2 regions of the Hyphobacterium sp. CCMP332 genome follow, and region 1 is predicted to be linked to the other one. Evidence: predicted binding sites of a transcription regulator. Region 1 holds the regulator's gene; the other holds the start of a gene.
The links. Region 1 encodes HrcA, which represses chaperone genes, less so after heat shock. Its sites were predicted from a motif close to GTTAGCANTCNNNNNNNNNGANTGCTAAC; they were not measured.
Positions count from the first base shown of each region.

Region 2: the regulator HrcA is predicted to act here: its motif matches at 7,615-7,643, upstream of HXX25_RS08415 (co-chaperone GroES).

Region 1 is NZ_CP058669.1:2,256,745-2,271,461, forward strand. It holds gene HXX25_RS11335 (hybrid sensor histidine kinase/response regulator) at 1-862, opposite strand, end outside; gene HXX25_RS11340 (YifB family Mg chelatase-like AAA ATPase) at 908-2,443, opposite strand; gene gshB (glutathione synthase) at 2,583-3,530, opposite strand; gene HXX25_RS11350 (BON domain-containing protein) at 3,543-4,208, opposite strand; gene HXX25_RS11355 (YraN family protein) at 4,268-4,654, opposite strand; gene rsmI (16S rRNA (cytidine(1402)-2'-O)-methyltransferase) at 4,651-5,547, opposite strand; gene HXX25_RS11365 (penicillin-binding protein activator) at 5,546-6,865, shown strand; gene hemW (radical SAM family heme chaperone HemW) at 6,862-7,998, opposite strand; gene rdgB (RdgB/HAM1 family non-canonical purine NTP pyrophosphatase) at 7,991-8,608, opposite strand; gene HXX25_RS13900 (DUF2975 domain-containing protein) at 9,148-9,492, shown strand; gene HXX25_RS11385 (helix-turn-helix transcriptional regulator) at 9,507-9,737, shown strand; gene rph (ribonuclease PH) at 9,885-10,595, opposite strand; gene hrcA (heat-inducible transcriptional repressor HrcA) at 10,715-11,785, shown strand; gene grpE (nucleotide exchange factor GrpE) at 11,804-12,475, shown strand; gene HXX25_RS11405 (M48 family metallopeptidase) at 12,543-13,841, shown strand; gene HXX25_RS11410 (FMN-binding glutamate synthase family protein) at 13,944-14,717, shown strand, end outside.
Region 2 is NZ_CP058669.1:1,631,331-1,646,047, reverse strand. It holds gene pgi (glucose-6-phosphate isomerase) at 1-654, shown strand, start outside; gene HXX25_RS08440 (hypothetical protein) at 825-971, opposite strand; gene HXX25_RS08435 (hypothetical protein) at 1,079-2,005, opposite strand; gene HXX25_RS08430 (glycoside hydrolase family 3 protein) at 2,308-3,396, shown strand; gene HXX25_RS08425 (S9 family peptidase) at 3,462-5,435, opposite strand; partial or broken gene groL (chaperonin GroEL) at 5,574-7,224, opposite strand; gene HXX25_RS08415 (co-chaperone GroES) at 7,284-7,571, opposite strand; gene HXX25_RS08410 (OmpA family protein) at 7,819-8,490, shown strand; gene HXX25_RS08405 (EAL domain-containing protein) at 8,589-9,803, shown strand; gene HXX25_RS08400 (TIGR01459 family HAD-type hydrolase) at 9,846-10,691, shown strand; gene HXX25_RS08395 (MaoC family dehydratase) at 10,753-11,196, shown strand; gene HXX25_RS08390 (bifunctional riboflavin kinase/FAD synthetase) at 11,206-12,153, shown strand; gene lspA (signal peptidase II) at 12,213-12,686, shown strand; gene HXX25_RS08380 (DUF3035 domain-containing protein) at 12,755-13,285, shown strand; gene HXX25_RS08375 (TMEM165/GDT1 family protein) at 13,357-13,644, shown strand; gene mutL (DNA mismatch repair endonuclease MutL) at 13,676-14,717, shown strand, end outside.

The sequences.
Region 1 (14,717 bases):
GATCAATTCCCGGACCGGTGTCGCGCACGGTGATGATCAACCGGGCACGATCCTCACTGTCATGATCCCCGGACAGCTCGACCCAGGCCCCGCCTTCGGAGGTAAACTTGACGGCATTGCCCAGAAGATTGAACAGGATTTGCCGCAAACGGGCCGTATCGGCCAGCACCTCTTCGGGAGCTGATTCGCGGACGACACAGGCCAGCGCGAGGCCTTTCTCGGCCGCGCGTGGGGCGAGCAATTCGACCGCATGCCGGACAAGGTCTGCCGGGCGAACAGGCGCGGGCCGAAGGTCGAGATGCCCCGCCTCCAACCGTGACAGGTCCAGAATTTCATCGATCAGCCCCAGCCCGTGCATGGCGCTGTCGGCCACGGCTCGGACATATTCGCGCTGATCCGGTTCCAGCGCCGTCAGCGCCAGGAGGTCTGCCACGCCTTTGACGCCTGCAAGCGGCGTTCGCAATTCATGGGTCACCGATGCAAAAAAGCGGGTGCGGGCATCTTCGGCTTCCTGACGCTCGGCGTCGGCATCGCGTTGATCGGTGACGTCCCGGCCGATCGAGATCGAACCACCGCTTTCAACCGGGCGTTCGTCCCATTCGACCCAGCGATTTCCCGACCGGGTGCGCATCAGTGCCTCGAACCGACGCGACCCGCGGCCTGTCGGCCCCGCCGGTGCCACCGCAAACCATCGCCCGGTCCAGTCAGACCGTTTCCCTCCAAATGCCGACAGGAAGGCGTGGTTGACGAAACGCACACGGCCATCGGCCGCGCGCAAAAGGGCCATTTCCCCCGTTGCATCCAGCGCAATCAGGGCGGCTTCCGCGGCATCTGTGGCCGGGCTAATCGGGTTCGTAGTCATGGTAAACGAGCCTAACCCTGAACCGGTTAAAGAACCGCTTCTGTGCTAGCCGGCGGAAACCCGGTTGCGGTTCGCCGACAGCGCCCCGGCACCGGGAGCGGCTCGCCGGAGCGAGAGCGCTTCGGCAATATGAACCCGGCGCACGCCATCCGAACCATCAAGGTCGGCAATGGTCCGGGCCGATCGAAGGACGCGATGATAGCCCCGCGCCGTGAGGCCCATGACTTCAGCCGCCTGATTGATCAATTGCTGACCGCCGCGATCCGGTTCTGCAACATGATCCAGAAGCTCCGCATTCAATCGGGCATTAAGGCGGCCGCGTTCGGTCTGGGCCTCCCGTGCCCGCGCCACCCGGGCTGCGGCCTCTTCGGTCCCCTCAGTCGGGGGCGGCAAGGCCAGATCTGCCGGTGTCACGGGTGGCGCTTCAACATGAAGATCGATCCGGTCCATCATCGGGCCGGACACCCGCGCCTGATAATCGGCCGCGCATCTCGGCCCGCGCTTGCAGGCCTCGCCATTGGCACCGGCCCAGCCACAGCGGCAGGGATTCATCGCCGCAATCAGCTGGAAATGGGCCGGATAGGTAATGTGCGCATTGGCCCGCGCGACAACGATTTCACCGGTCTCCAGCGGTTGGCGCAAACTGTCGAGAACTTGCGGGTGAAACTCCGGAAGCTCGTCAAGAAAGAGGACGCCATGATGGGCCAGCGACGCCTCTCCCGGCTTGGCCTTCTGGCCGCCGCCGACCATGGCCGCCATGGAGGCGGAATGATGCGGTGCGCGAAAAGGCCGCGAGCGGGTCAAACGTCCGCGTTCCAGAAGGCCGGCGACAGACTGGATCATCGACACATCCAGCAATTCAGGGGCCGACAGGGGCGGCAACAGGCCGGGAAGACGTGCCGCCATCATGGATTTGCCGGATCCCGGAGGGCCCACCATCAGGAGATTGTGGCCGCCTGCCGCCGCGATTTCCAGCGCCCGCTTGGCGCTCTCCTGCCCCTTGACATCCTTGAGATCAATATCCGGCCGGGCGTCGATGAGATCGCCCGGTACCGGACGCGAGAGCATTTGACGGCCCTTGAAATGATTGACCAGCTGAATGAGGGACGCGGGCGCCAGAATGGAGAGCTCACCCCCGGCCCAGGCCGCTTCGGGACCACAGGATTCCGGACAGATGAAACCGAGATCGAACCGGCTGGCGGCCATCGCGGCGGGCAGGGCCCCCGGCGTCATATTGATCGAGCCGTCCAGCCCCAACTCGCCCATGGCCAGATGGTCGGCGGCGGCATCCGGGGGAATGACATCCATGGCCGCCATCAGGCAAAGCGCAATCGGCAGATCGAAGTGCGCGCCCTCCTTGGGGCGGTCTGCCGGTGCCAGATTGACGATCACCCGGCCGGGCGGCAGGGACAGCCCGATCGCGGCAAAGGCAGCACGGACCCGTTCGCGGCTTTCGGCCACCGCCTTGTCGGCAAGACCGACAACCGCAAAGACAGGTTGCCCGCCCGCGAACTGGGCCTGAACATCAACGCGCTTCGCTTCCGCGCCTTCAAACGCGATCGTCGTGGTTTTGGCCGCCATTATCTGTCCCCTGTACGGCCCGCCCGCGAGAGCAAGCCTTTATGATATCGACACTTTTCCACAGCCTGCGGAACATGGTCGATCAAAACAGGAACATAATAAGAACGAAAGACAGCTGCGAGTCAAGGTTGCGGGATGATCAGGCCTTCAGCCGGCGGTCAACGGCCTCCCAGAAGAGCGCCGCCGCATCCACACCGGAAAAGCGCTTCAACTCCTGCACACCGGTTGGCGACGTGACATTGATCTCGGTCAGGCGGTCGCCAATGACGTCAATGCCGACCAGAACCAGACCACGCGCCTTGAGCACGGGTCCGATCACCTTGCAGATATACCGGTCAGCTGCGTTCAGTTCAGCGGCTTCAGCCTTGCCGCCGACATGCATGTTCGATCGCGTTTCGCCGGGCTGCGGGACGCGGTTGATGACCCCGACAGCCTCGCCATCGATCAGGATGACGCGCCGGTCTCCCGCCGACACATTCGGCAAGAACGCCTGCGCAATGATCGGCTCGCGATTGATGCCGAAAAACATTTCGACAATGGACGAGAAATTGCTGTCATCGGGCTTCACCCGGAACACGCCAGCCCCGCCATTGCCGTAAAGCGGCTTGAGGATGATGTCCTTGTGCGTCGTCCGGAAGTCCCTGATCGCCGACAGGTCGCGCGAAATCAGCGTCGGTGGGATGAGGTCGGGGAAATCCAGCGGAATGATTTTTTCCGGGCTGGACCGGACCCATTCCGGATCATTCAGAACCAGCGTTCTGCCTTTCAGATATTCCAGAATATGGCAGGCCGTGATGTAGGACATATCGAACGGCGGATCCTGCCGCATCAGGACAACATCCACATCCTCGGCCAGATCCAGCGTCTCGCGATCTCCCTCGATCGCCGGCTGGCCGGTAACGCGCTGAACCGTTGCCGGGCGGGCGCGCGCCGTGACTTTCCCGGCCTCCCAGGACAGGTGTTGCGGCTGATAGGTCCACAGTTTGTGGCCCCGCTCCTGAGCCGCTTCCATCAGTGCAAAACTGGTGTCGCCATTGATGTCGACGCCGGAAACCGGGTCCATCTGAACCGCAATGCGAAGGCTCATTCTGTGTCCTGTCTAGTCAATGGGCGTAAAGGTCGTTGACCGCACATCCTGCGGTGGCTCCAGCGACGGCAGGGACTCATTTGCCGGAATCGCTTCTCCGCTGCAAGCGGCAGCCTGACGCGCGCCTCGGGCGACCGGCGTCGCTTCCTCGCCCACAACCCGGACGAAGGTGACCACTTCCGTCACACCATCCACGAGCGAGGCATGTTGCGCGGCCCGCTCCAGTTCGCCGCGCGTGCGCGCCACACCCAGAAGAAAGACGCGGCCATTTTCAGCTTCCACATTGTAATTCACGCTGCGTACCGAACGGTCCCGCAAAAGGCGGCTGCGCACTTGCTGGGTGATCCAGCTGTCACGCGCCCCATCACGCAGCGTCGAGGCGCTCGCGACCGTCACTTCATTCTCGACGGCCCGTACAGCCAGAGCCGACCAGGCAAGACATTCGGCCTGACGCCGGTCTTCTTCGCGGGGCGCGGTGCCGGTGAGAAGCGCGATCCCGTCCGTGACCTCCACATCCACACCATCAAGCGCATAGCCCTCGGCGCGGGTCATGGCGGCCTTGATCGAAAGTGATGCATTCGTGTCATCAATGCCGCGGCCGATCGACCTCTCAGGCTGGATCGCCGCACAGGCCGAAAGGGTCAGTGCGAAAATCAGGGGAATAAGGCGGAATTTCATGCGGCAACACTCCAGAAATGACAGCCCGGCTGGAAGTCTATCTGCGCAAATGATTCTGTTCAGTTAAAGTTTTGTGAGCCACGCCCTTCCGGCCAGAACGCCTGACGGGAATGAAAGGGCAGACGCCACGGCCGGATCACGATCAGATCATAGCGGATGTCCAGCCCGGCATATTGCCGGCTGCGGCCGATAAAACTCGACGTGCCGCGGATAATGCGCTGTTGCTGATGCCAGGTCAGAGCGTTGATGCCATCCGCCAGCGAATTGCGTCCCTTGACTTCGACGATTGCCAGAATTCGGCCCTTGCGGGCGACAATGTCCAGCTCACCCGATGAGGTTTTCTCCCGCAGGGAGACAATGCGATAGCCTTTCAGAACAAGCCAGAGAGCCGCCCACCGCTCGGCACGGCGACCGCGCGCCTCGGCCTGGCGGCGCGATTCCGTCACCCTTTGGCGTCCTTGAGCAACAGGGCCCGCGCGTAAAGGTCCCGCTTGTTGAGACCTGTTGCGTCCGCAATTTTTGCCGCTGCCCCCTTGACCCCGAGACCGGGAATTAGCGCCCGCAATTCCGCATCAATATCTATTGAGACGCGACCGCCGCCATCACCCGGACCGATCAGCAGCGTGATTTCGCCGCGCGGAGGACCGTTTTCGGCATAGAAAGCGGCAAGGTCCGCAACAGACCCGCGGCGAAATTCCTCGAATTTCTTCGTCAGCTCGCGCGCTACTACGGCCTCTCGCTCGCCCAGAACGCTTGAAATATCTGCCAGACTCGCCGCCAGCCGCGGACCGGATTCATAAAAAACCAGCGTTCCCGGGATGGCGGCCAGCTCTTTCAGGCGATTCTGCCGCGTCCCGGATCGCGGCGGCAGAAAGCCGGCGAAAAAGAAGGCGTCACTGGGCAAGCCGGCCGCCGCAAGGCCGGTCAGAAGCGCGGAGGCGCCCGGCAAGGCCCTGACCGGATGGCCCGCCTCAACCGCCTCGCGGACCAGTTTATACCCCGGATCGGAAATCAGCGGTGTTCCCGCATCCGAGATCAGGACAACGCGCTCACCGGCTTCCAGCGCTTCGAGAATCTCCGGGCGCACTTTGGCCCCGTTATGGTCATGATAAGGTAAGACTTTTCCGCTAATGCCATAGGCGTCCATCAGCTTTCGGGCCACACGCGTATCTTCGGCCAGTATCCGGTCAGCTCCTGCCAGGGCATCCAGAGCGCGAAGTGTAATGTCGCGCAAATTGCCGATCGGCGTGGAAACAATGTTCAGACCCGGCTCGGGCGGTTGCGGTGCGGGAGCGCGGCGGCTAGTTTTGCCGGGAATATGTGAAGGCGGCTCTGTCATGATTCTCGCAGCATCTTTGCGCGGCTTGCGCAAACTACCAAGACCGATTGTTGTTACGCTGACAATGGCCACATTGGCCGCATGTGCCAGTACACCCCCGCCACCACCTCCTCCGCCGCCTCCGCCACCGGAAGTGATCGAGCCGGAGGTGACAACACCCGAAGTGGTCGAGCCGGAAATTGTGCGGCAGGACGGTATTGTCCCGCGCCACCTTGAAGGCCGCGACCTGACCCGGGCGGCGCTACTGCTGCCGTTCAGTCACCACAATGCCGCCGCCCGCGGTGAGGCGTCCAATCTGCTGCGCGCGGCCGAGCTGGCCCTGTTCGAGCATGGCGCGGATACGCTGGTCCTGATGCCGAAGGATACGGGCGGAACCGCGGAGGGCGCGCGTCAGGCTGCACAGGCGGCGATTGATGATGGTGCTGATATTATTCTCGGCCCGCTTTTCGGAGCGGCCGCCGTCGCAGCCGGACAGGTCGCGCAGCGCTATGATGTCCCGGTCCTCGCTTTCTCGACCGATACCAGCATTGCCGGAAACGGCGTCTACCTCCTCAGCCTCCCGCCCGATCAGGAAGTTGCGCGCATTACCGAATATGTGGCGCTTCTCGGCGTTGACCGTTTTGCCTTTATCGGACCGGGCGGAGCCTATGGTAGCGCCGTCCGCAATGCCCTTGCCGAAAACGCGCAGCTGAATGGCGGTGCGCTGGTGGCCGAGGAAACCTATGTCGGCGGCGTCGAGGCCATGACATCCGCCGCGCGGCGTCTGGCCCAGCTCGGCTTCACAAGCCTCGAGGCCGAAGACGCCATGATGTTCAACTCCAGCGAATGGGTCCCGTCACCCAATGCGCCATTTCAGGCCGTGATGTTGCCGGAAGGCGGCACGCGGTTGCGCACACTGGGGCCGCTTCTGCCCTACCATGAAATTGACCCGTTGATTGTCCGCTTCATCGGTACCGGCCTGTGGAATAGTGAGGAGACACGCCGTGAGCCCGTCCTCCATGGCGGCTGGTTTGCCGGACCGGATGCAGAGGCCCACGACGCCTTTGTCACCCAATACGAATCCGCCTTTGGGGAGGAACCGTCCCGCATTGCCAGCCACGCCTATGACGGGGTCTTGCTATCGGTTTTCTTTGCCAATGAAGGCGGGGTCAGCCGCGAAGCGCTGGAAGACCCGGAAGGTTTTTACGGAGCGGACGGTCTGTTCCGTTTCCGCGCGGATGGCCGAATCGAACGCGGACTGGCCATTTATGAGGTGCGCCGCGATGGCTTCCGCGTCATCGAGCCGGCACCGCGCGAATTTGCTCCAGCCGTATTCTAGGGGCAAAGCGCAGCCGCAATGCCGTCCGCCAGAAGGCGGCCCTCATCGGTAAGGCAAAGGCGCGTCCCGGACATCGTCAACCAGCCCTGATCGGTATATCGGCGCAATTCTTCAGCCTCCACGGTTTGGCCGGTGGTGTGTTTCAACTGTTCAAGATCAAGCCCGCTTTCAATCCGCAATCCCATCAGAATGCGTTCCCTTGCTTCATCCAGTGCAGACAAGGTCTCGGCTTTCGACCCCGTACCGGTCTCGGCAACCCGGCGGATATAGTCGGCAGGCCGCAGCGCGGTCTCGGTCGAGAGCCGCCCGCCCGTTGCGGCCGATCCAATCCGGCCATGGCCACCGGGGCCGATGCCGATCCAGTCCGCCCCCTGCCAATAAAGGCGGTTATGGCGCGATTCAGCACCCGGTCTGGCGTGATTGGAAATTTCATAGGCGGGAAGTCCCGCCTCCCGGCACAATTCCTGGGTCAGGCGATACAATCTTTCCCCGAGCGCGTCTCCGGGAGGCGTCAACTCGCCCCGCTCTGCCCGTTTGGCAAAGGCGGTGCCCGGCTCGATGGTCAATTGATAGAGCGAGAGATGTGCGAGGCCTGTGGCCAGCACTGACGACAACTCCGCCGCCCAGTCATTTTCTGTCTGACCCTCGCGGGCATAAATGAGGTCAATGGACACATTGCCAAAAGCGGACAGGGCCGCGTCCAGCGCCGCTTGACTGCTGGCGCCATCATGATCACGGCCCAGCGCGCGCAAGGCGTCATCATGAAAACTCTGCACGCCCAGAGAAAGGCGGTTTATCCCGGCCGCGGCAAAATCAGCCAATCGGCCTGCGTCATTCGGATTCGCTTCCAGTCCGATCTCGATACCCGGATCAAAGCCAAATCCGGTTTGCGCGCGGTCAATGAGCTGCCCGATTTGCCGCCCCGTCATCAGGGACGGCGTTCCGCCGCCAAAGTGAATCGAGGCAAGCGTTCGACCCGGCCATTGCGCGGCCCAATAATCCAGATCCGCCACAAGGGCCTCAAACAGCGCGCCGTCATTTCCCCGCGCACGATACACATTGAAATCGCAATACGGGCAGATCCGGGCACAGAACGGCCAGTGTATATAAAGGCCCAGAGCGGTATCAGACATGACCGAACTCGGCCGCGATCAAGGCCGTCATAGCGCGGGCGCGATGGCTCATCGCCGCTTTCTCACGCGACGTCATTTCCGCAAACACGCGCGTCTCTCCCTCTGGCTGAAAGACCGGGTCATATCCAAACCCACCCTCTCCGCGCGGCGGCCAGATCATCTCGCCAACAACCCGGCCCTCATAAATCCGGTCAGACTCTCCCGGCACAACAAGTGCCAGCACACAAACAAAGGCGGCGCTGCGGTCGCCATCGCCACAGGCCTCCAGCTCGTCCTCGATCCGGCGCATCGCCCGTGCGAAATCGCGAGGCTCGCCTGCCCAGCGTGCGGAGTGAATGCCGGGCTGACCGTTCAGTGCCGTTACACAAAGGCCGGAATCATCGGCGAGCGCAGGTAGGCCGGTTGCCTGACTGGCCGCCCGCGCTTTCAGCAGGGCATTACCGGCGAATGTCGACTCGGTTTCATCGGGTTCGGAGAGTGAAAAATCAGCAGCCGACTGCAAATTGACACCAAAAGGCCTCAGCAACTCGCCTATCTCTCTGATTTTTCCTTGGTTATGTGACGCCAACACCCAGGAATTTGCTGCTTTCATAGCCCGGTTCACCCTCATTTTTTATCGCCTTTCGGAAAATTAATATCGAAAAACGATATTTTTGCTTGCAGCCCCGGAATTTTATGTTTATCGATAAATCCACGGACGGCGAAATGATCGTTCGGCAGACAAAACAAAACATCTTGGTCGATTGAAACACTTAACTGGAGAACATAAAAATGGTCAGGTCCGAAAACAATGCAGCACGCACCTTTCTTGCGGTTGCGATTAATGCGTTTCTTATCATCGCGGTCGGTGCCGGCGTTGTTGCCGCTCTCGCCCCGGCGATGGCATGAGCGTAAAATGGTCCCGGCGGTAGCGTTACGCGCCGCCGGGGACCCAATAGGGGGCAGGAGTAAATGGAGGCAACAAAAGCGAGTCCGATGATCGGAGGCCTGAAATGGCTTCTGGATATCATCTGGTATCTTTTGTGGGCGGTGCTCATCGTCAGCGCGGTAACCGTACTCCTTGCCACAATATTGTTCGGTGCCCAGCTTTTTGGGTGGTTGCCGAGCGGGGTCGCAGCCTCTCTTACGGGGGCGATAGACCGGGTCATCATGCTCCCGCTTGTTGTGGGAGAGATTGTCACGCTTCTGGTGATTGTGCATCGCCTGAGGCTGATCGTCAGAACCCTCATTTCCGGGGACCCGTTTGTTCCTGAAAATGCTGGACATTTGCGGGTCATAGCCATCGCGGTCGGCGTTTACCAGATCGTTCGCTATGCCGCTCAGGGTCTGGTCGCAATTTCGCTGGCCGTCTTTAATTTCCGGATCGGAGGCGTGGAGCTCACGCATTTCGATCTCAATCTCGGGCCATGGTTTGCGGTGGCCGCGCTTCTGGTGTTGTCGGAGGTTCTTCGTGAAGGAGCCCGGATGCGCCAGGAACAGAAACTGACGATTTAGGGAGGCGCGGGAACATGCCCATTCGCGTCACCCTCGACAGGATGCTCCTTGAGCGCCGCATGTCTCTGACAGAGCTGTGCGATCGGGTCGGCATCACAATGGCAAACCTGTCCATTCTCAAGACAGGCAAAGCCAAGGCAGTCAGATTTTCGACGCTGGAAGCGTTGTGCCAGGAACTGGATTGCCAACCTGGCGACCTTCTGAGCTTCGATGAAGATGGAGACGGAGACGGCACCGACGCCTGATCCGTTTCAAGTAAACCCCCGGCGGATTTTCCACCGGACGGTGAAGAAGCAGCGGGAGCGGGCCTGATTGGCATACGCCCCTTCCCAAGAGCGCCGATCGGGCCTTTTTCAGCCCCCCAGCGCGCTCCCGCTGCTTCTCTTTTTCCTTTATAATACGGAATTCTGGATTTCGCCTAGCTCGGCGATGCCTTTCCGTGCGAGATCAAAAAGTGCGTTGAAATTTTCCTGCGGCAGCGGCCGGTCTTCGGCGGTCGCCTGAATTTCAACAATCCCGCCTGATGCGGTCAGAACGAAATTGGCGTCCGTCGACGCCTGGCTGTCTTCCTCGTATTCCAGATCAAGCCGCGCCGTACCGTCCACCATGCCGCAGGAAATCGCGGCCAGCTGGTCAAACACCGGATCGGTTTTGAGAACACCCTCTTCCACAAGCCAGCCCATCGCCAGCTTGAGGGCCACCCAGGCACCTGTAATGGCAGCCGTGCGGGTTCCGCCATCGGCCTGAATGACGTCACAATCCAGCGTCACCTGCCGCTCTCCCAGAGCCCTCATATCTGTAACAGCCCGCAGGGAACGTCCTATCAGGCGCTGGATTTCCTGCGTGCGGCCCGACTGTTTGCCGGCTGCGGCTTCCCGGCGTCCGCGCGTATGAGTGGCACGTGGCAGCATGCCGTATTCGGCCGTCACCCAGCCCTTGCCCGAATTACGCATCCATGGCGGTACATTTTCTTCCACGCTGGCGGTGCAGAGCACATGTGTATTTCCACATCTGATCAGGCAGGAGCCTTCTGCATAGGGTGAAACACCGGTTTCGATCGTCACATCCCGCAAGGCATCCAGGGCGCGTCCATAAGGTCTCATAGGTCAATTCTCCGACAGGGCTTTCGCCCCGTCTAGCCATGGCGCCAACAGACGTAAACCGGCGATCACCGCTTTGCCGGATTGAACGCCAAAGCCGCATGTCCTAACTGAAGGGCTCAATGACCTTCGACAGACAGAATATGCCCAGCCTGGCGGATCTGGATGAACGCTCGCGGCAGATTTTCCGCGAAATCGTCGATTCCTATCTGGCAACAGGCGATCCGGTCGGCTCGCGCACCTTGTCGAGGCGCGAAGGTCTGGATCTGTCACCAGCCTCGATTCGCAACACGATGTCGGATCTGGCCGCCATCGGCCTGCTGACCGCGCCGCATCAGAGCGCCGGGCGCCTGCCGACACATGCCGGGCTGCGGCTGTTCGTGGATGGCCTTTTGCAGGTTGGCGAGCCCTCGGCAGAGGACCGGCAGGCGATAGAATCCCGCGTCGCGCCGACGGCCGCCAAGGTATCCGATGTCCTGTCGGAGGCCTCGTCCATGCTGGCCGGTCTGGCCGGTGGCGCCGGGCTGGTCACGTCGCCGTCTCGTGAAACCAGACTGCGTCATGTCGAATTTGTACCGGTCAGTGCGCACGAAACGCTCGCCATTCTCGTGTCGGAGGACGGCTCGGTTGAAAACCGCATCATGGTCGCCCCGCCCGGACTTCCGGCATCGGCCATGGTCGAGGCGGGAAATTACCTCTCCACGCGGCTAAAGGGCCGCTCGCTGAAACAGGCGACGGAGGAAATCCGCGGCGAGATCAAAGAGCGCAGGGCCTCTCTGGATTCGGCCGCCAGCGCGCTGGTAGAACAGGGGCTGGCCAGCTGGTCAGGGGGAGAGGAGCGCGCCCTCATCATCCGCGGACAGGCGCAATTGCTGGACAATGTGGCCGCTGCTGAAGATCTGGAACGCATTCGCATGCTGTTTGACGAGATCGAGCGCAAGGAGGGCCTGATTGCCCTTCTGGACAAGACCAGGGACGCGGAAGGCGTGCGCCTTTTCATCGGCGCGGAAAACCCGCTTTTTTCGCTATCCGGTTCAAGTGTCATTGTCGCTCCCTATATGGATAGCGAACGGCGCATTATCGGGGCGCTCGGCGTCATCGGACCGACACGTCTGAATTACGCACGGGTCATCCCCATGGTCGATTATACTGCCCGCGTGGTCGGGCGCTTGCTGGAAAAATCCCGCAACTAGACGGGTCAAGAGGACAACATGCCAGAGAATAAAGACGATCAACCCATCGAAGACCGGATCGAGGAAATCGAGGCCGCCGAAGCCACTGCCATGGCCGAGGCCGAAGCCGCAGAGGCCGAGGCGGAACAGGCCGAGCCCTCCCCGGAAGATGCCATTCGGGCGCTTCAGGCCGAGCTGGAAGAGACGCGCGACCGGCTTCTGCGCACTGCTGCTGAAGTCCAGAATGCGCGCCGCCGCGCGGAAAAGGACGTAAAGGATGCGCGGCAATATGCCATTTCAGGCTTTGCGGGTGACGTTCTGAACGTCGCCGACAATCTCTCTCGCGCCCTTCAGGTCGCCCAGTCGGAATCGCTGGAAGGCCCGGCCAAAACGCTGGTCGATGGCGTTGCGCTGACCGAGAAAACCCTGCTGTCAACGCTGGAGCGCCATGGCGTAAAGCGCGTCGAGCCCGCACCGGGCGATGCCTTTGACCCCAACCACCATCAGGCCACCACCCAGATTCCTTCAGAACATAAGGCCGGCACCATCGCGGCCAGCTTTGCGCCCGGCTATGTCATCGGCGAGCGCACCTTGCGCGCCGCCATGGTAGCGGTATCGGCCGGCCAGCCCGCCGCAGATGATGGCGGCGGAGCCGGTAAGGCCCGGAACGACGGGCCCGAACCCGGCTCCGGCGTCGACGTAAAGGCCTGATACCGGCCGCTTGTTGATTCCGGCGCAAAATTGCTTTCCTCTGTTCATCTGAACAGGGGAGGCGTTCATGGAATTTCTGATTGCTGCCGTCAGTACGCCGGTCAACTTTGATGCCGCTACGGCGACGGACGCCTATATCGCCACCATGGATGCCGCTGCGCGGGCGCGCTCGGATGCCTATTTCGAAGGCGGCTACTGGCTGATTCCGGTCAATCTGATCGCCGGGCTCGCCATGGCGGGATTGCTTTTGCAGACCGGCTTTTCAAAAGGCCTTCGCGACCGGGTTCAGGGGCTCGTCAGATCGAAATCCCTGACCGTCGCCCTCTATGCAGCCATCTACACCATCGTCACCACGCTCATTCTATTTCCGCTGACGCTGTGGCAGGGCTATTTCCGCGAGCACGCCTACGGCCTGTCGACCATGTCGCTCGGCGGCTGGCTGAACGAGCAGGCCATCGGTCTCGTGACCGGCGTCATCATGGCAGCCATCTTCCTGACGATATTCTATCTTGTGCTGGGCCTTGCCAGGCGCGCCTGGTGGATCTGGGGCGCTGGCGTATCGGTGATCCTTCTGGCCGTCGCGATCTTCATCTCGCCTGTCTATATTGATCCGCTCTTCAATGAATATCAGCCGATGGAAGAGGGCGAGCTGCGTGATGACATTCTCGCGCTCGCCGACGCCAACGGCATTCCCGCCGATAATGTCTATGTCTTTGATGTGTCACGTCAGTCCAATCGCATCACCGCCAATGTGAATGGCCTGTTCGGCACCACCCGCATCGCCCTGTCGGATACGCTGATCGACAATACCGATCCCGATGAGGTCCTGGCCGTCATGGGACATGAAATGGGCCATTATGCGCTCAACCATCTCTGGGAAATGTTCATCATCTTTGCGGTTGTTCTGGCCATCGGCTTTGCCTTTACTGACCGGCTCTTTGCCTTCGTGAATGGCCGGTTCGGCAAGAGCTGGGGCGTTTCCGGTATCTCCGATATTGCCGGCCTGCCTTTGCTCGCGGCCTGTCTGTCAGTCTATTTCTTCATCGCGACCCCGGTCTTCAATACCGTGATCCGGACCAATGAAGCCGAAGCCGATATATTCGGCCTCAATGCTGCGCGCGAACCTGATGGGTTTGCGACCGCCGCGCTGCGTCTGGCCTCCTATCGCAAGATCGATCCGGGCCGCTGGGAAGAATTTATCTTCTTCGACCATCCGTCCGGCCGCGCCCGCATTGCCATGTCCATGCAGTGGAAGGCCGGACAGCTGGCGCTGGGCGCACAAGACCAGACCCCGGAATTGCGGCTCGACCGGGCGCGCGCCATTTCAGACGCGCTGGTGGAGGGACCGGAAACCCGGCAAGAATAGCGCGGCCTTCCGGGGCTTAAATCACGATCCGTGACAACAATGTGTGTCGCCAGACCGGCGTGATTTTGCCATGCTCTGATCAAAGCAAAGGCAGGAGCCTGCATGTTACCGAACTGGGCCATGGATGCCATGAGCATCCTCACGCAAGTCTTCATCCTCCTGCTGGGGGCGGCGGCGCTTGTCGTGGCCATTCTCTTCATCATTGATATCAGCCAGACGCGTGATGCCATCCGCCGGAATTATCCGGTTGTGGGCCGGTTCCGGAATCTGTTCACCCGGCTGGGCGAGTTTTTCCGTCAGTATTTCTTTGCCATGGACCGGGAGGAATTACCCTTCAACCGCGCCGAGCGCGAATGGGTGTATCGCTCCGCGAAGGGCGAGGGCGGAACCATCGCCTTCGGTTCGACCAAGCCGCTGACACCTGTGGGGACCGCTATCTTTGTCAATAGTCCCTATCCGGATCTGGAGGATGATGTTGCCCACACCAGAAGCCTGCAGATCGGCCCGTTTGCGCGCCAGCCTTATGACGCCCCCTCTTTCTTCAACATTTCAGGCATGAGCTATGGAGCGCTGTCGCGGCCTGCGGTGCGCGCCCTGTCGCGCGGTGCGGCCAAGGCCGGAATCTGGCTCAATACCGGTGAAGGCGGGCTCTCCGATGCGCATCTGGAAGGCGGCTGCGATATCGTCTTCCAGATCGGCACGGCGAAATACGGCGTGCGCAATGTCGAGGGCGGCCTTTCGGATGAAAAACTGAAAGCCGTCGCCAGCCTCGAACAGGTCAGAATGTTCGAACTGAAGCTGTCGCAAGGTGCAAAGCCGGGCAAGGGCGGTATCCTGCCGGCAGAGAAGGTGACACAGGAAATTGCCGACATTCGC
Region 2 (14,717 bases), 630 kb from region 1:
TGCCAGTCTTGGGCGGTTGTGCCCTATGCTATCAAGCTCCGGCTTCTTCCCGGATGGTTGCAGCAATTATCCATGGAATCGCTGGGCAAGTCGGTCACGGTCGATGGAGCGCCGCTGGACGGACCCGCGGGGCCGGCGGTTTTTGGCGGCGAGGGGCCAGACAGCCAGCACGCCTTCTTCCAGATGCTTCATCAGGGCAAGGACGCCATCCCGGTTGATATCATTGCGTTTGCGACCGGCGGTGAAGCCCGGCACCGAACATCGCTTGCGGCCAATGCTGTCGCGCAAGCCGAGGCATTGCTGACCGGGCGCAATCAGGACGCAGCCATGGCCGAGCTCACCACAAAGGGTCTGTCGCAAGGCGAGGCGCAAAAACTGGCACCGCATATGGTAATGCCGGGCGGGCGGGGGTCGAGCTTCATTCTGGGGCCGGAACTGAATGCCGAAACGCTAGGTGCTCTGCTGGCCTTTTATGAACATCAGACTTTTGTGCAGAGCGTGTTGTTCGGCATAAATGCTTTTGATCAGTTCGGCGTGGAGCTCGGCAAGAAGCTCGCAAGTGCGCTGGAAAAGGAATTGTCGGCGGGAGAGTCCGGTCTGCACGATGCGTCGACATCCGCGCTTCTCCGGAAAATCGAGTCGTATCGCCGCTAATGGGGGATTCAGGTGCTTGACGTCCCCTGATTGTGACGCCAAGGTAACAAACAGGACAGGACCTGATCGTTCAGTCCTTCGGCGTTTCGGGGAGGAGACGCCTCAATCGACCAAATAATTACGGGCCGGCATTTGCCGGCCCGCTTTTTTTGTCCGAAACCGGCTCACATTCAATAATAGCCGTGCGGTACTTCACGTTGCTCGCGCGATGATGAAGACGATGATGTCTCATCGTCAGCCGGAATGCTGGCACAAGCGGTAGCCGTGGCCGCAAAGAGTGTGGCGGCCAACAGGGCCAGGACTTTCTTGAAACGCATAGTGGAACTCCCTCGAGGTTAAAGCGCTGTGCGCCCTCAATTGAAGCCCTTTCCAATGTCACGACCTGCCCGAATTTTCCCCGTTCGGACAGGCCGATAAAAAACGTCTATTCGTCGTCTTCGTCGATTTCGATCACAATGCTGCGGCTGGATGATCCTTCACCGCCTGCCAGCTCTTCCACTTGCAGACGATTTAGCCATTCGGTTCGGGCCTCGCCTTCCAGCTCTTCGCCATCGACCCAGATCCGTTCGTCGCCGTCTTCACTGACAAATCTCAGTTCGCGGCCGCCGCTTTCCCGGAGAACGCGGATCGTATCGTCGTTTATGTCCTGATTGTGCCGGGCGATGATATGGGCACGCCGCGCTTCGCGACCGGCCTCGGCCAGTTCACGCTCGGCCTGCTCCAGCTCGATCCGCATGGCGCGCAAGGCTTCGGCGCGTTCGCCTCCGGATTCGCGAAGTTCGATCCGGACTTCACGCATGGATTCGGCGATGTCTTCGCGCGCGCGTGTCAGTTCGCGCCGGACTTCCTCGCGTTCCTCGTCCGTCATTTCGCGGCGTTCGCCGTTGATTACGACCATGCGTCGACCCTGATTGCGTACCAGTTCTTCCTCGACACGGGCGAGCGCACGTTCCATTTCCTCGCTGTGCAATTCGTCAACGACGATATGCATGTTGTCCAGATTTTCCATCTGCGCATGGACTTCGGCCATTCGAAGCTCCATGTCGCTGTCGTCGAATGTGAATTCAAACGTACCGTCACGCCCGTTGATGACGTGAACATTGTCACCGGAAATGACGATTCGGCCGTCTGCAGATGTCCGGACGGCATCGCCATTGATGAAGACGTCGCCATCGACAACTTCAATGTTTACGCCGCGGATGACGATGGTCTGACCGTCAGCAGCATCGCGTTCGACGACGACATGAACATTTTCACGGTATTGATTCTGGTCGCTGGCCATGGCGGCGGTCGTGCAACCGGCGGCGATCAACGCTGACCCGGCGACGGAAAGGCTGAGAAGCTTTTTCATATGTCCCTCCAGTTAGGAGCGCTCACCGTCTCACCCCGCTGATTACCAGAGGTGTGCGGTTCGCTGAATATTTCGTCATGTGGTTGAAAGTGTTGCGGCGATGCATGGGGATTTGGGAAAGCATGCACCGCCGCTGGAAGGGGCCTTTCATGAAGGCCGGATCAAGCTGATCCATTCCACATTACGGCGGCTTGGCGATGGTGTGACGAATTGGTCAGCAACAGTTCATGAAGCGGCGCAGAGTTTGCACAGCCGCTCATGTTGGCAATAATGACATGAGACCGGTTCAGGCGGAGATTGAGATGCGCAGACGGACATTCTTGCAAGGCGCAGCCGCCAGCGGCGTCGCGGCCCTGTCAGCCCCAGCAATTGCGAGGCAGGGGTTCACCCTTCGCCAGAAAGCGGCCCGCATGCTGTTGATGGGCTTTATCGGCGACAATATGGAAACAGATGGTGCCGCCGCGATCGCCGGTCATCTTGAATCGGGCCGTATCGGTGGTGTCCTGTTCCTGCGCCACAATGTGCGATCGCGAGACGGTGTGGAAGGCATGACGGCCCATTTCCGTTCCATTGCGCCGGATGCCTGGATGGCGGTGGATCAGGAAGGTGGCGCGGTGCAGCGCCTCTCCGGTGATCTTGGCTATTCCCCCATTCCACGCGCCTATGTCATTTCCGAAGAGCAAACCGTCGAGGAGGCGCGCGACATCTATCGTGCCGCCGCCATCGAGTTCCGCGATGCCGGATTCAATCTGAATCTTGCGCCCGTCGCGGATGTTCAGGATGACGAGAATGGCGTGATTGGCCGATGGGGGCGCGGCTATGGGGCAGACGGCGAACGGATTGCCGAATATGCCGGAGCCTTCATTGAGGCCTTCGAAAGTGTCGGGGCGGCCTGCTCCATCAAACATTTTCCCGGGCATGGCCGGTCATCGGGCGACAGCCATCATGGTTTTGTCGATATTACCGAAAGCTGGAGCGAAGCCGAGCTCGATCCGTTCCGCCGGTTGATTAATGCCGGACAGGCGCATCTGATCATGGGCGGGCATCTTACCCATATCGGCCTTGACCCGGCTGGCGACCCCGTGACGTTTTCCCGTCCGATCCTGACCGATTTGCTGCGTGGTCAAATGGGCTTTCGGGGCGCACTGGTGACGGATGATCTCGATATGGGAGCGATCCACGAAAATTATGATCAACGCGAAGCCGTGATCCGGTCGATCCAGGCCGGCAATGACATGATCATGATGTCCAACTCCGCGGCTCCGGATCCGGAATTGCCGATCCGTTTTGCAGACTGGATCGAGGCCGCGGTCGCCAATGGTGAGCTCACCGAATCCCGGATTGAAGAGTCGATGGCGCGTCTGGATGTTCTGGCGGCGCGATCCATCTAGGCACCAAAGAAAAAGGGCGGCCCGATTGAGCCGCCCTTGATCATTCAAGGCCCTAGCCTCGCAGACTATTCCCCGGAAGGAGTCTCGTTCCTCAGATATTCGTTGAGGAAGGCGAGATAGGCTTCCGATGCGGTGATGCGGTTGTCGCGGCGACGAAAGCCGTGGCCCTCATCCGGGAAGAGAACATATTCGACCGGCACACCATTGGCCTCAACGGCAGCGACCAGTTCATCGCTTTCCACCTGCAGGACGCGCGGGTCATTGGCCCCTTGTACGACAAGCATCGGCTTGGTGATGTTCTGGGCGTGGAAGAGCGGCGAGATGGCGCGGTGGCGGTCCGCGTCCGTGGCCGGATCGCCCATTTCGTCATAGAGCGCCTCGCGGAAGGCTTCCCACCAGGGCGGGATGGATTCCAGCGTCCGGACCCAGTTTGTCACGCCGAAAATGTTGATGCCGACGTCGAAGGCGTCCGGGTGGAAAGTGAGCGCCGCCGCGGTGATATAGCCGCCATAGGAGCCGCCGATCACGCCGACCTGATTATCGCGCACCCAGTCCTGCTCGCGCAGCCAGTCGCCAGCGGCGACTATGTCGCGCAGATCCTCTTCGCCATGGCGGCGATCATCCATATGGAAGAAGGTCTTCCCGTAACCGGACGAGCCGCGATTGTTCGCGGCATAGACAGCATAGCCATGATTTACGAGGTGCTGGATCGTCGCCGAATAGCCGATCCGGCTCTGCCCGCCCGGTCCGCCGTGGACCCACACCAGCGCCGGGACAGGCGCATCCGCGCTCGCGCCATGTGGACGGTAGAGAATTCCGGGAATCTCCAGCCCGTCAATGCTCTCGAAGCGGACGACTTGTGCATCCACCATCTCGTCTTCCGAAATGGCGGGGTTAAGCGCGCTGGTCAGCTGGGCGTGGTCCTGAGTGGCCAGGTCGACGATATGCAGATTGGACGGCGAGGTGGCGCTGTCGATCAGGAATGCGATCTGCTGTTCATCACGCGAGAAGCGGACTGAACCGATATCGCCTGCGGGCAGGTCGGGAAGGGCAATTGTCTCCCCAGTGCCTGTGTCGACAATGGACACTTCGGTGCGCGCGTCGGCATTGATGCCCGAGACGCGATACTGTCCCGAGGGTGAGAAGGTGACGAAGGACACGTCCCAGTCCGCTTCGATCAGCGGGGCGGTTGTCCCTGTCTCAAGCTCATAGGTCCAGGCCTGGTTGAATTCGCCGTGCTCATTTGTGGCATAGACAAGGGCGGCGCTATCGGGCGTGAAGGCATAGACGCCGTGGGCGATATTGCCCTCGTGTTCGGTGATCAGCGTGGGTTCTGTTTCGCCAGAGGCCAGATCGAGCAGCAGGATGTCGCTGTCGGCAGAGGTGCGGTTGCGTACCAGCGCCAGCCAGCGCCCGTCCGGGCTGACATCACCGATTTCCAGCGCCGAGTCGTTCTGAAAAACGATCTGGCTTTCAAAGCTCACCGTGTCATAGGCGAGGATATCCATGGCTGTCTGGTCGCGCTCATTGGTCATAAGCCAGATATCGCTGCCGTCCGGCGACCAGCCGAGGAATTGCGCACGGACCTCTTCGCCCGGTGTGATGTCGTATATTTCGCCATCCGCATCGCGCACGAAAATATGGCTGATCTCATTGCCGCCACTGTCGGCGGTGATCAGAATGCGCTCGTCATCCGGGAAATAACTGACGGCAAAGATTGCGTTGGTGGCGGAGTCGGTGAGGGCGGTGCGCTCGCCCGTCTCGGGATCGACGGTATAGGCATTGAATACGCCGGTCTCGTCGGACGAGATCAGGATGCGGCTGTCGTCGGGCGAAAACGGGAAACCCGCGCTCGAGGCCATTCCGAAACTCGTTGTCATGTGGAAAGTGGCTGCATCATGCATTGTTCGGGATGATGCCTCCTGAGCGCCTGCAAAGGTGCCATTCGACTCTCCCGGCGCGGTGCCGGTTTCAGGCGCCGGACTGCAGGCGAACAAAACGGCTGCAGGAATGGCGGCAAAAAAAGCATTCAGGCGCATCTACGATCTCCCGTTATTTTTTGATCGCCTCACTTTAGCAGGATATGGCGGGCTTGCATCATGCCGATTTCCTGCACGAAAAGAAAAAGGGCGGCCCGATTGAGCCGCCCTTGATCATTCAAGCGAGGTTGGCGTGGCCTAGAAGCCCATGCCACCCATGCCGCCCATTCCGCCCATGTCACCCATATCAGAGGCGCCACCGGAGTCTTTTTTCGGCTTTTCAGCCACAGCGGCTTCGGTCGTGATCATCAGAGCCGCGATTGACGCAGCGTCCTGCAGGGCATGACGCACAACCTTGGCCGGGTCGATCACACCAAAGGCCAGCATGTCGCCATATTCTTCGGTCTGAGCGTTATAGCCGAATGTCGGGCTCGCGTTTTCCAGCACCTTGCCGACAACGATCGAGCCTTCAACACCGGCATTGGTCGCGATCTGACGGATCGGAGCCTGCACGGCGCGGGCAATGATGCCGATGCCTTGCGTCTGATCGGTGTTGTCACCTTTCAGGCCATCCAGCGCCTTGGAGGCTTTCAGCAAGGCAACACCGCCGCCCGGCACAATGCCTTCTTCGACCGCCGCACGCGTTGCGTTCAGCGCATCATCGACGCGGTCCTTGCGCTCTTTCACTTCCATTTCGGTTGCGCCGCCGACCTTGATCACTGCGACACCGCCGGCGAGTTTCGCCAGACGTTCCTGCAGCTTCGCGGTCGTAATCCGAGGAGGTATCCTCGATCTGACGACGGATCTGACCCACGCGGGCTTCGATGTCGGCCTTGTCGCCGGCGCCGTCAACGATCGTGGTGTCGTCCTTGGTGATGGTGACGCGCTTGGCAGTGCCGAGCATGTCGAGCGTGACGTTTTCCAGCTTGATGCCGATGTCTTCGGAGATCACCGTGCCACCGGTCAGGATGGCGATGTCTTCCAGCATGGCCTTGCGGCGATCGCCGAAGCCCGGTGCCTTGACGGCCGCGATCTTGAGGCCGCCGCGCAGCTTGTTCACGACCAGGGTCGCGAGGGCTTCGCCTTCGACATCCTCGCGATGATCAGCAGCGGCTTCTGGCTCTGAACCACCTGCTTCGAGCACCGGCAGCATCGGCTGCAGGCTCGACAGCTTCTTCTCGAAGCAGCAGGATGTACAGGCAGTCTTCGAGTTCGGCGACCATCTTGTCGGAGTTGGTGACGAAGTAGGGGCTCAGGTAGCCACGGTCGAACTGCATGCCTTCGACCACGTCCAGTCTCGGTTTCCAGGCCTTGGCTTCTTCGACGGTGATGACGCCTTCATTGCCGACCTTTGCATCGCGTCGGCAATGATCTGACGCCGATTTCGGCTTCGCCATTGGCCGAGATGGTGCCGACCTGTGCGACCTCGTCGGAGGTTTGATCTTCTTGGCTGCTTCGAATGCTCGACGACCTTGGAGGTGGCGAGGTCGATGCCGCGCTTCAGATCCATCGGGTTCATGCCGGCCGCGACCGACTTCATGCCTTCGCGAACGATGGCCTGAGCCAGAACGGTTGCGGTCGTGGTGCCATCACCAGCCGCATCGTTGGTCTTCGATGCCACTTCACGGACCATCTGGGCGCCCATGTTCTCGAACTTGTCGGAGAGCTCGATTTCCTTGGCGACGGAGACACCGTCCTTCGTGGTGCGCGGAGCGCCGAAGGACTTCTCGATCACGACGTTACGGCCTTTCGGGCCGAGTGTGACTTTCACAGCATTGGCAAGCGTATCGACGCCCTTGAGCATCTTTTCGCGGGCTTCAACGCCGAATTTGACTTCTTTGGCAGCCATTTTTCAGTTCCGTTTTCTTTGTCTTGATTGGGTTTGAATGAGCGGAAACCGGCGGGGCGTTAGCCCATCACGCCGAGGATGTCCGACTCTTTCATGATGATCAGCTCGTCACCGCCGAGGGTGACTTCGGTGCCCGACCATTTGCCGAACAGGATGCGGTCGCCGACCTTGACGTCCAGTGCGCGCACTGAACCATCGTCCTTGATGGCGCCGCCGCCGATGGCAATAACTTCACCTTCTTGCGGCTTTTCCTTGGCGGTATCCGGAATGATGATCCCGCCCTTGGTTTTGGATTCTTCTTCCACGCGTTTCACGAGCACACGATCGTGCAGCGGACGAAATGACATGTTCATACCCCTGTTTGGTATTCATTGTTGTTGCGAAGAGCCGGTTAGCACTCACATGCACCGGCTGCTAACGAGGCTGCAGATAAGCATGCGGAGAGGAGGCGTCAAGTGGTGCGCGGCGACTCGTCTGCTTTCAGATGAGCCGTATCATTCATCTTCGGTTCACCGGCGAATCTTTCAACTGACCCTCGTATTTCTGCCATGATAGGCGTATACTGACGTTCTGAAACCAAAACGGAGTTTACCCATGTTGTTTCGTACCCTTGTCGTATCTGTTGCTGCCCTCTCCTTTGCAGCCGGCTGCACGACGACCGACCCCTACACCGGCGAAACCCGGCCAAACAATACGGCTCGCGGCGCGCTGATCGGGGCGGGCCTGGGTGCTGCCCTGGGTTATCTGACGAACACGAATGATTCCGAAGAAGGCCGCACCAACGCGCTGATCGGCGCAGGTATCGGCGCTCTGGCAGGGGCCGGTGTCGGTAACTACATGGACCGGCAGGAAGCCGCGATGCGCGAACAATTGCGGGATTCCGGCGTCGGTGTACGCCGTCAGGGCAATGATCTTTTGTTGATCATGCCGGGCGATGTCACCTTCGCGACCAATTCCGCCGATATCGAGCCGCGTTTCTATACGGTGCTGAACGATGTCTCGGACGTGCTGAACACCTATCCGGCGACCTATGTCGACGTGATCGGTCATGCCGATTCAACCGGTGCGGCGGATTATAACCAGCAATTGTCGGAACGCCGGGCCCAGTCGGTGGCGGGCTATCTGATCTCGCAACGTGTCCTGCGTGACCGCTTCTATGTGGCAGGTTTGGGCGAGACATCTCCGATCGCGTCCAACGACACACCGTCGGGTCGGGCGCAAAATCGCCGTGTCGAAATCCGCATTCGTCCGCACGTCGCAAGCTAACGCCGTCGGGCATTCGTTAACGTTCTGACAACACGGTGCGATCCAACGTAGTCTGGAGCCAATCGAACTGATTCGCTTTAGATTGCTTTGGATCGCCCATGCCTCGCGCCAGCGACATTCTGATCGTCCTGACCTACGCCATGATTGCCGTGGTGTCGGCGCTGGCGTTTGAACGCCTCGGGCTGATGTCGACCAGTTTTGCCTGGATGATGGGCGCCGGGGTCTTCCTGATTGCCGGGCAGGCGCATTCCGCAGCCGCCCGGGCCATCGAGCGCAAGGAAATGATCGCCGAAATCGACGCGCTGAAAGCAGCGAATCTTGATCTCGCCGAAGAGATGGCGGAAGCGCAATCGCGCCTTGATACTATTGCGGACACCATGCGCGCCGAGGCGCATCAGCGCGAAGAAACCCTGACGAATGAAGTGCGGGTTCTGGAAGATCTGGTGCGTCGCATGGGGGCTGGTGGTGGCGCGTCCATCGCACCGGCGAAGCCCACGAACACGGGTCAGACACCGGTAAACATGGACATCGTCCGCGATGCGCTGGCCGCCAACCGGGTCGATCTCTACCTCCAACCCATAGTCTCGTTGCCGCAACGCAAGACCTATTTCTATGAAAGCTTTTCAAGACTGAGAGACCGTGCGGGTAACATCATCACGCCGGCGGCCTTCATTCGCGCTGCCGAAGATGCGGGCCTGATGGCGGAAGTGGACAATCTTTTGCTTTTCCGATGCGTCCAGATCGTGCGCCGGCTCACCCAGTCAGATCGCCGGATCGGCATTTTCTGTAATGTTTCCCTCCGGTCTCTGGCGGATGAAGATTTCTTCCCGAATTTCCTCGACTACATGCGGCGCAATTCCGACCTCGCGAGCTCATTGATCTTTGAAGTTTCACAGGCCGCCTTTGAAGCCCGCACGCCGGGGGCGGCACGAAATATGGGACGTCTGGCCGATTTCGGATTCCGGTTCTCGGTCGATCAGATGACCGACCTCAACAGTGATTTTTCCGAAATGCAGCGGGCGGGTGTCCGGTTCGCCAAGGTCGAAGGCCAGCGTCTGGTGACAGCAATCCGGAATGAGGAGCCCATTGGCGGGCTCGCAGCCGGGGCCATCCAGCCCGAGGATATTCCCAGCCTGTTTGCCAAGTTCGGTATGGACCTTATCGCGGACAAGGTGGAGCAGGAGCAAACCGTCGTCGAACTCCTGGATATCGATACCGGCTTTGCGCAGGGCCATCTCTTTGGTGAGCCCCGCCCGGTCCGTGACGAGATACTTGACGAAACCACCACCCAGCCCATTCGCCGCTCTGCCTGATATCCGCTTGTATCGGCAGGCCAGACCGCTAGGTAAGGCGATATGAAGGCTGCATTTCACTTTCGGGACATTGCCGGGCGCTATTCGGCCATCTTTTGTGATGTCTGGGGCGTCATCCGCGATGGTCACGCCATTTTGCCCGATGCGATAGAGGCCCTGCAGCAGGCGCGCGCCAGCGGCGTTCCGGTCATACTGGTGTCCAACTCGCCGCGCCCGGCACATGATGTTGCGCGGCAGCTGGCCCGGATGGGTGCGCCGGATGATGCCTGGGACGGTATTGTGACATCGGGTGATGCGACCCGAATAGCCCTGAACGACCATGCGCCGGGCCCATTTTTCAAGATTGGTCCGCCGGGCGGCGACGATTTGCTCTATTCAGGTCTGGATATTACATTTTCGGATGTCGACGAGGCGCATGCCATTGTGTGCACCGGGCTGGTTCGCGAACTGGGTTCGGCTCCGGATGATTATGAAGCATTGCTGACAGAGCTGGCCGACCGGCAATTACCCATGATCTGCGCCAATCCCGACATTGTGGTTCAGGTTGGCGATGATCTTGTCTGGTGTGCAGGGGCATTGGCGCGCCTCTATCGGGAGCTGGGCGGCACGAGCGTTATCGCCGGAAAGCCGCACAAGCCGATCTACGAGCTCGCTTACCGCATGCTTCTGGACCGGGGATGGCGCGGCGACCGTTCGAATGTCCTGGCCATTGGCGACGGTCCGGAAACCGACCTTGCCGGCGCGGCGCGGATGTCCATCGACTCGCTTTTCATCGGCGACGGAATTCTGGGCGGGGCACTCGATCCATCTGATATGCCGGCGATTCAGACCGAGCTTTCCCGTTACAACGTGACCGCGACCTGGTTTGCGCCGCGGCTGATCTGGTAAGCCGTCTGGACAGCGCCGCCCGGTTGCCGTCTATAGGCTGTGAACTCACTGGAGCCCGGATATGACGCAAAAGGCACCCATTCCGCTAGAAGACTTCCGCGTTGGCCAATCAGCCGAGATCACGCGGCTGGTGGACGATACGACCGTGCGCGCCTTTGCCGAAGTGTCCGGCGATCACAACCCGCTGCATCTTGATGAAGAGTTTGCCCGGCGCACACCCTATCGGGGACGTATTGCCCATGGCGCGTTGATCGCGTCCTACCTGTCGGCGCTTCTGGGCAATGAATTGCCTGGTCCGGGCTCGATTTTCGTCAGCATGGATCTGGGCTTCCGGTCTCCGGTGCGGATTGGCGATACCGTGCGGTCGCGTGCGGAAGTGATCTCGATCGACCTCAAATCGCGGATGATCGAACTCTCCTGTTCCTGCAAGGTAGGTGACACTGAAGTCATGACGGCGCGGGCCTCGGTCATGGTCCGCACCCGCAAGCGAAAATCCGCGGAATAGCGACGTTTCATGCTGATTGTCGAAGGCCCACCAAAGTCGGAGCTACCTGCCTGCACCCTGGCGCTGGGTAACTTTGATGGCGTCCACAAAGGCCATCGCGTCGTGTTGGATGCCGCGCTGGAGAAGGCCAGAGAGGCGGGTCTCGCACCGGCGGTTGCTGTTTTTGACCCGCATCCTCGTCGTTTTTTTCAACCTGACTCCCCGCCCTTTCGGTTGATGGACGATGTGCAGCAGGCCGATGCCATCCGCGAACTGGGATTTGAACGCCTGCACGTCCTGCCCTTCAATACGGCCATGTCCCGCATGATGCCGCGCGAGTTTGCAGAAACGGTGCTCACCGGCTGGGCGCATGCGAGCCATGTTTTTGTCGGTGCGGATTTCGAGTTTGGCAAAGGCCGAAGCGGTGATGTGCGGATACTTGCCGGGATCGGCTCGCAAATCGGTTTCGGCGTCACCGGCGTCACGCTGAAATCGAACGGCGATGAAAAAATTTCGTCCAGCGGCATTCGTCAGGCACTCGAAGCTGGTGATATTGATGCGGCCCGCCAATTGCTCGGTCGGCCCTGGATCGTGCGAGGCGAGGTCGAGCAAGGTGATCAACGTGGCCGGACCATCGGGTTTCCCACGGCGAATATCAGCCTCGGTGATTATTGCCGTCCGGCGTTCGGGGTCTATGCGGTGCGGATCCGTATTGATTCCCGGCTTCATGACGGCGTTGCCAATGTGGGCCGGCGTCCGACGTTTGATGGAACCACCGAGCGGCTGGAAGTCCATGTTTTTGATTTTGCCGCCGACATTTACGGGCAGATGGTGAACGTCGAATTCGTCCGGTTCCTGCGGCCTGAACAAAAGTTCAATGGACTCGACGCCCTGAAAGCGCAAATTGGTCAGGATGCCATTGCGGCGCGTTCGGTTCTGGGCGCGGACGCGACGGATGAAGGCTCAACCAAACCGTAAGTGGACACAGCATGTTTGAACGCCGGATATCGCCTGTCATTCCGTACTCCGGATTTGGCATGGCTGCATTGGTGATCGCGCTTGATCAGGCCAGCAAATACTGGATGCTTTACGGGCTGGACCTGATCAATCAGACGCCGGGCAGCCGCATCGAGGTCTTCTCCTTCTTTCACCTGACCATGGTGTGGAATCGCGGGATCAGCTTTGGTTTTCTGCAGGCGCAAGCCTTCTGGCAAAGCCTGCTGCTTATTCTGTTCTCGCTGGCCGTCTCGGGGCTTTTGGCGAGCTGGATGTTGAAAGCGACGCGTTGGCTGCAGGCCAGCGCCTATGCGCTGATCATTGGCGGTGCGCTGGGCAATGCGATTGATCGCGCCATTTACGGCGCGGTCGCAGACTTCCTTGATTTTTCCAGTCTGCCTTTGCCATTCGGGTTTCAATTCAACTGGGTGTTCAATGTGGCGGATGTCGCCATCAATATCGGTGTTGTCGCGCTTCTGATTGACCTGCTGGTCAATGATCGCGACGCGAGGTGAGGGCCGGGCTGGTGAAACCGCCTGTCTTTCGCTAGAAAACCGACGAACGTTTATTCGGGAGTATATTTATGCGTCAGCGTCTGATCACGCTCGCGGTCCTGACCGCGACCATCGCGGTAGCTGGATGCGCCGGGGTTCGCGGCGGAAGCGCCGAGCCGGATGAGTTCCGCGTTGTCACGATTGCGCCTTTGACCGTGCCGCCGGAATATAATTTGCGCCCGCCGCGTCCCGGTGAGCCGCGCCCGGAAGAAATCTATCCGGATCAGGCTGCTCGCGCTGCACTGTTTGGTGCGCAGGGTGATTTTGAAGGTTCTGATGGCGAAGCCCTGCTTGTCGCACGCGCTGGCGGCGGTGATGCTGACCCGTTCATTCGCGCCATCATCGATGGTGAAACGGCCGCTGTTGTTCGCAAGTCGACCGATTTCAGCAACCAGATCCTGTTCTGGCGCGAGGGCACGGAAGGCATTGGCGATAATGCCGTGACCATTGACGCCGAAGAAGAGGCCGAGCGCCTTCAGCTGATTGAACGCGTCACCGGCGGTGGCACGGTGGAAATCCACCGCGACCGCGGTGGCATTGGCAAAATCCCGGGCCTGTAAAACCCGAACATTACCGATTCAAGGCGGTGCGGCTTCGGCCCGCCGCCTTTTTCATTTCCATGGAGATCAGAATGACGCAACTTCTTGCGATCTTTGTAACTGTTTTTCTGGCCGAATTGGGCGACAAGACGCAATTGGCGACGGTGCTGTTTGCCTCCGAGCGCCAGACGTCGCCTATCCTCATTTTTCTGGCAGCGTCTGCCGCACTTGTGGCCTCGACCGCGCTGGCCGTGGCGCTCGGAACCGCAGCAGAACGCTGGCTGGCTTTCCTGCCACTGAAATTGCTGGCCGGGATCGGTTTTATCCTGGTCGGCGGGTGGACCATTTTTGATCATTTCAGAACCGCCGCAGCGGCTTGACCCGCCGCCCGGCCTTCAAGAGGCTGCGGTCATGACCAAAATCCGCCGACTCAGCCCTGAAACCGTCAACCGGATCGCCGCCGGCGAAGTTGTCGAGCGACCGGCCAGCGTGGTCAAGGAGCTGGTCGAAAATGCGCTCGATGCCGGTGCGCGGCAGATTGATATCCATGCCGAAAAGGGCGGCCTGGCCCGCCTGACCGTGACCGATGACGGCGAAGGCATGGATGAGGAGCGGCTCGCGCTGTGCGTCGAGCGCCATGCCACGTCGAAACTGCCCATTGGCGGAGATGGCGAGGACGACCTTCTGAATATCGACACCATGGGGTTTCGCGGCGAAGCCCTGCCGTCGATTGGCTCCATTGCCCGCCTGTCCATCACGACGCAGGCGCAGGGCACGAAGGACGCGTTTTCCTTAAGCGTTGAGGGCGGGCGGCAGAGCGACATCAAACCGGCGCCGCCCATGGGGCTTGGCGGGACGCGCATTGATGTGCGCGATGTTTTCTATGCGACGCCTGCCCGGTTGAAATTCATGAAGTCGGAACGCGCGGAAGGCAATGCAATCGCCGATGTTGTCCGCCGTCTGGCGCTGTCGCGGCCGGATGTGGGCTTCACCCTGACAATTGACGGGCGAAGCCGATTGGCGCTCGCCGCAGAACGCGGTGACGAAGCGCGGCGGCTTCGCCTTTCGGCCATCCTCGGCAAGGATTTTGGCGAGAACGCGCTCGAGATTGATCAGGAACGCGAGGGTGTTCGTATTACGGGTCTGGGCTCGCTGCCGACCTTCAACCGGGGGTCCGCGCAGCACCAATACCTGTTTGTGAATGGCCGTCCGGTGCGTGACAAATTGCTCGGCGGCGCCGTGCGCGGGGCCTATCAGGACTTTCTGGCGCGCGACCGCCATCCGGTCGTGGCTTTGTTCGTCGATCTGCCCGGCGGGCAAGTGGACGTGAATGTTCATCCGGCCAAAGCCGAAGTGCGGTTTCGGGATCCGGGCCTCGTGCGCGGCCTGATTGTCGGGTCCCTGCGCCATGCGCTGGCCGGGGCCGGGCACCGGGCGTCAACGACTGTGGCGG